Methylotuvimicrobium sp. KM2: one gene and its partner. The protein of the gene in region 2 interacts with the protein of the main gene of each other region in a pairwise test. Links are inferred from orthologs where the notes say so. Each region holds a gene or a part of one and is shown on either strand. Other genes may lie near its edges.

Evidence for each region.
Region 1: the proteins of zapD (region 2) and ftsZ interact in binary tests that used the Escherichia coli proteins (3 or more experiments, as listed by UniProt). The link is inferred for Methylotuvimicrobium sp. KM2 from one-to-one orthologs.

Annotation. Positions count from the first base shown.
Region 1 is NZ_CP150634.1:4,455,751-4,458,661, forward strand. What follows is about bases 35-2,911. They hold ftsZ (cell division protein FtsZ), read right to left. Parts: upstream 2,114-2,911; coding sequence 956-2,113; downstream 35-955. Other genes in these bases: lpxC (UDP-3-O-acyl-N-acetylglucosamine deacetylase), read right to left, coding at 35-567; ftsA (cell division protein FtsA), read right to left, coding at 2,149-2,911. Also shown: more of lpxC, read right to left, coding at 1-34. UniProt on the Escherichia coli protein: Essential cell division protein that forms a contractile ring structure (Z ring) at the future cell division site. The regulation of the ring assembly controls the timing and the location of cell division.
Region 2 is NZ_CP150634.1:3,986,010-3,988,789, forward strand. The notes cover bases 9-2,754. They hold zapD (cell division protein ZapD), read right to left. Parts: upstream 1,894-2,754; coding sequence 1,123-1,893; downstream 9-1,122. Other genes in these bases: WJM45_RS16680 (Hsp70 family protein), read left to right, coding at 9-362; WJM45_RS16685 (hypothetical protein), read left to right, coding at 362-784; yacG (DNA gyrase inhibitor YacG), read right to left, coding at 917-1,123; coaE (dephospho-CoA kinase), read right to left, coding at 1,897-2,502; WJM45_RS16705 (A24 family peptidase), read right to left, coding at 2,507-2,754. Also shown: more of WJM45_RS16680, read left to right, coding at 1-8; more of WJM45_RS16705, read right to left, coding at 2,755-2,780. UniProt on the Escherichia coli protein: Cell division factor that enhances FtsZ-ring assembly. Directly interacts with FtsZ and promotes bundling of FtsZ protofilaments, with a reduction in FtsZ GTPase activity.

The DNA.
Region 1 (2,911 bases), 470 kb from region 2 along the record:
TCTAGCTCGACTGACTTCCTTGACGAAAGTGGTCGATGAAAAATCCATCACTGCCGTTTTCAAATGATCTTTGAATGCTGGATGTTCGAAATCTATCGTAAAGGTTACTTTGAAACCGTTGAAAGGCTCGAAAGCCGCCCATTTATCGTCTTCCTCGACCCGAATCGGTCGCTTGATACGAATATATTGCTTCGGGCTATCTTGCTCTTCGACGCCGGCGGATTGAAGTAAGAAAACGAAAGGCCCTGCGCTTCCGTCCATAATCGGCACCTCGGCAGCACTAAGATCTATGATGGCATTATCGATGCCGAGCCCGGCGAATGCCGATAATAGATGTTCTATTGTCGATATCTTAATATTATTTTGTACGAGTGTGGTCGACAAGGTCGTTTCGCCGACATTTTCGGGTGTGGCATCGATTGTGACCGGCTCTTCTAAATCCACTCTACGGAACCGAATGCCCGTATTCGGCTCTGCCGGGCGCAAAGTCAAATAAACTTTATCGCCGGTGTGCAGACCAACACCCGTCGCCCGAATAGTATTTTTTAACGTACGCTGTTTTATCATAATCAGTAATGCCAAATAAATGGGGCAAAGCGCCGAATTTTAACACAATTTGATACTGTTTTAAGTAATAAAGCTAGGCATACTTCACACGGCCATATCTACGACTTTTATATTACTCATCGTAAATCAAAATTCGACTCCGGGATGACCGTCAAACGCCCAGCACCTAAATCCCATAGGTTATTGGCAATGATCCAAAATCATGGCTTATTAGGTGCTGAATAAATTATCCAAGATAGTCACGTTCCGGTTTCCTTTGTCTCCCCGTGAAAAACTCTACCTTGGTCGCAGTGAAATCGGTATGCGCTCCCACGCTTTAACGTAGGACCGCATACCGGAGTTTGAAGTGCAAAAGGTGTAGATACCCATTCTGCCCACCGGTTCCCGATTAATCGGCTTGCCGTCTCAAAAACGCTGGAATATCCAAATAGTCCATGTCGACGTCTTTTTTCGGCTGCGCACCGAAACGTGTGTTACGCGGCTCCGGTCGGTTTTGGCGAATCACGGTTGGCTTCTCAAAGTTGGTATAGTCATTATCCACAGCAGCTTGTTTGACCGCTAGTTTGATCGGCGCCGCGACTGCTGCAGGTTGCGAGCCCATGCCGGTCGCGACAACGGTCACCTTGATTTCATCGCCTAGACTTGGGTCGATCGCGGTACCGATTTTGATAATGGCGTCCTCTGCTCCAAACTCATGGACGATATTACCAACTTCATCGAATTCGGAAATCATCATATCGGCGGCACTGATGTTAACTAAGATACCGCGCGCGCCTTGTAGATTGATGTCTTCCAATAATGGACAGGCAATGGCTTTTTCCGCTGCTTCTCTCGCTCTGTTTTCGCCGGATGCGGAACCGGTGCCCATTATAGCGGCTCCCATTCCCGACATCACGGTTCTAACATCGGCAAAATCAACATTGATCATACCCGGATGGGTAATCAATTCAGTAATGCCTTGGACCGCATCTAATAGCACATTGTTGGCGGCACTGAAGGCGCTCATCAACGAAATATTGTTACCCAATACCGGCAGTAATTTTTGATTCGGGATCGTTATCAAGGAGTCGACATATTTTTCCAATGCGACAATACCCTGTTCGGCGACCGCCATTTTCTTTTTGCCTTCAAAGTGAAACGGCTTGGTCACGACCGCCACGGTTAAAATCCCCAAGTCTTTGGCGATCTCGGCAATAATCGGAATCGCGCCGGTCCCGGTTCCGCCACCCATGCCGGCTGTCAAGAACACCATGTCGGCACCTTGTATGACTTCACGAACTCTATCTCGATTTTCTTCGGCGGCTTGCTGACCCACATTTGGATCGGTTCCGGCGCCCAAACCTTTTGTTAATTCCGCGCCTAATTGAATGATTGTATCGACATTGAGCTTCTTCAATGCTTGAGCATCCGTGTTGGCACAAATAAATTGCACGCCGTCGATCTGTTTTTCAACCATATGGTTGACCGCGTTTCCGCCGCCACCGCCGACCCCAATGACTTTTATCACGGCATTTTCAGCGCCGACATCCAACAACTCGTATTTCATTTCGATTCCCCTTACAAAATCACAATTTTTTGTTCTTAAAAATTACCCTGAAACCATTTCTTTATCTTGCCGATGAACCCGGTGTTTTCGACATCGAGCCCTTCAAAACTTCCTCTATGTTCTTTCCCATAGAGCAACAATCCAACCCCTGTGGAATGGATAGGGTTTTTCACCGCATCGGTCAATCCCGATACATGTTGTGGCACCCCCATGCGAACTGGCATATGAAATATCTCCTCGGCCAACTCTATCAATCCCGTTACTTTCGAGCTTCCTCCCGTCACCACGATTCCCGCGGCTATCATTTCTTCGTATCCGCTACGTCTTAATTCCGCTTGCACCAGCAGCATCAATTCTTCATATCGCGGTTCGATAATTTCCGCCAGATTTTGCACCGATATTTTACGCGGAGCTCGATCTCCGATACTCGGCACTTCGATCAATTGTTCGGTATTGGCTAATTGTGTCAATGCGCAAGCATATTTCTGCTTGATTTGTTCGGCATTTTGCGTCGGCGTTCTAAGAGCTACCGCGATATCGTTAGTCACCTGATCACCAGCTATCGGTATCACGGCCGTATGCTTGATTGCACCGTTAGCGAATACCGCGATATCGGTCGTGCCGCCTCCGATATCGATCAAACAAACCCCTAAATCCTTTTCATCTTCGGTTAGCACCGAATTACAAGACGCCAGCTGCTCCAAAACGATATCGTCGACTTCGAGTCCGCAACGGCGTATGCATTTGATTATGTTTTGCGCGGCGCTGGCGCTGCCGGTCACCATATGGACTTTCGCT
Region 2 (2,780 bases):
CCGCCAAGGAAAAAGCAACCGGCCTCGAAAAATCGATCACGATCAACAATGCGATTTCACGCTTCGAGACCGAAGAACTAGCCGGCGCGAAACGGCGCATCGATAACCTATTCGGACAAATGGATTCCGGCTCGAACGAGATTGAAACAAGCGATGATGTTTCAGAAAGCAAAGCCGTCGCCGAAGCCCGTCAGCTAATCAAAAAAGCCGAAGCCTTATTCGACACGGTATCCGCTGAGGACAAAGAAGACATGGTCAATTTGATCGAAACCATCATCGACTGCATCGAAGCCGGCGATGAAGCCGCTCTACAAGAGCCTGTCGAACAATTGAACGACATCATTTATTATCTCGAGTCGTAATGAAACGCTGCCCTTGCTGTAATGCGCGCCTGAAAGACGCGCCCTCTTGCTCGCGTTGCGGGGCCGACTTAAGTCGCATCCTGCGCTGCGAGCAACTCGCCAAGCAATGGCTAGGCTTATCGCTACAAACGCTTGAATCAGGCCACGCAACCATCGCGGCACATGCCGTCAAGCGTTCGTTAAGCTATCGACAAACGCCTGAAGCCGGAATTTTTCGGGAATTTCTGATTCGCCACCAATACAGCGCGCTCTATGATTCTCTAGCACGGCAAGATTGGCCGAGCGCGCGTCAAACCATCTCGAACTTACATGTTTTACAAGGCGATAATGAAGCGCTAAGCCGCTTCCAGGAATTCATCGATCATTTATCCGCCCGATCGACAAACCATTCCGAACCCTTTAGTCGTTGGCATTTACTGTGAAAGTGCGTAGCCCGTATGCAGCGTAAGCGGAATACGGGGATTGCGTGACCTCGAACATCCCGGATTGCGCATGCGCTCCATCCGGGCTACGCGGTTAAACTTTCATTTGGCGAGACAAATGCTTTTTCTTGATTAATGAAATATCGTATCGTCCGGGTAGAACTCGTCGTCGACCGCGGGATCTCCGGGAATTCTTTTCTCCTCGGCCGCCCATTCGCCCAAATCGATCATTTTGCAGCGCTCGCTGCAAAATGGCTTAAATAGTTGCTGCGTAGTCCATGGAACGGAGCTCCCGCACTGCGGACATTTAACTACCAACGTTTTTTCGTTGCCGTTCATTAGAATTGGCAGCAGGTCAACATAAAAGGTACGTTGTCCTGGCTTTGAGTGGGCCTGGAACCGTCGGGTGCAGGACGCATGAAACGTATCGTGAAACGGTGCTTGCCGCCGCTAATCTCGGCAAAACAAGGGATGCTTCGATCGACACTGATTCTGAGCAATTGCAGCGGAAGGCTTTTATCAAGCGAGGACTGATAAAACCCTGCTTCCGCTTCTTCTTCGGTCGGCGTACTACTTTGCCTAATAAATCCTAGAATCATATCGATCGCTTTACGAATATCCTTAAACGGCTTAGTCCATTGCTCCAAGGCTTGTTGTTGAACAGTCTCATCTTGTTCCAGCCAATAATGAAAAGCGGGTAAATCGAACGAGCAAGTTCCGCCCGGTATCGAGCTTCGCTGCGAGATACTTTGAAACAAATCGTTTTCCATCACTTTCAAACCGATCTTTCCGCTAGCGGCGTAGAGGTTATGACTGGTTTGGTTAAGTTCGTCGAGGATTTCATTGACTTTTTCGGCATTGACTCCCTCGCTGCCGGCCAGTTGATTCAACACCTTGATATGGCGCTCAAGTTCTTTAAGAATTTCCGACTTGAGATCGTTACGACTAAAAATAGTCAGAATATCGAGCAAGGTATTGATTGCCGCCCGCCTATCAGCCATGGTGCTCCCTTCTAAAAAATGTCCCAGTTGTTTAAAAAGCAACTCGAGCCGTATTAAAATTCGGATTCGCTCATTGAGTGGAAATTCGTAGACTATAGGGGAATTCACTGATTAAAAATCCTGCCGTACGCTTAAGTAAAGATACAAATTGTGCAGTTTTTTAACTTGTTCTGCAAGCATGGAATCGGACGTGGCATTGTCGATAAGATCGTTGGCCAGAGCTATTCGCTGTTCGCGTGTGGCTTGAGAAGCAATAATCGCTCGAACAATTTTTTCGTCGAGACAATCTCTTTTTGTTACGCGCTCAATTTGGGTTTCAACGGGGCAGTCGACCACCAAAACTCTGTCGACTAAATTGACCATATCGCTTTCAACCAACAAGGGAATGCAAATGATGCAGTAAGATGCATCAAGCGATGCCACACGCTTCAATATGCTTTGCCGTACCTTTGGATGCACAATCGCTTCCAGCTTACGTTTTTGTTCGGTATCGGCAAAAACCAATTCACGCATCGCGCCTCTATCGAGGTTGCCGTCGGCCGCAATCGCCCATTCGCCGAACGCGTGACGAATTTGTTCCAAAGCCTGACTACCTGGTGCGACGACTTCGCGGGCAATATCGTCGGCATCGATTACCGGAACATTCTGTTTGGCGAATAAATCCGCGACGGTGGTTTTACCGGAACCGATACCGCCGGTCAGACCGATTTTCAACATGGCTTTATAGTCCGGCAAAATTGAGATAAGCCTGATTGATTTTATCGCCCCATAATAAAGCGATCCACCCGGCCGCGGCCAAGTAAGGACCGAATGGAATTGGAATATTCTTGTCGCGCTTCACCAAAATAACCATCGCGATGCCGGTAACGGCGCCGACCAAGGATGACAGCAAAATGATCGGCAAAATATACTGCCAACCCAACCAAGCCCCAAACATTGCCAACAGCTTGAAGTCGCCGTATCCCATGCCCTCTTTGCCGGTCAACAGCTTGAAA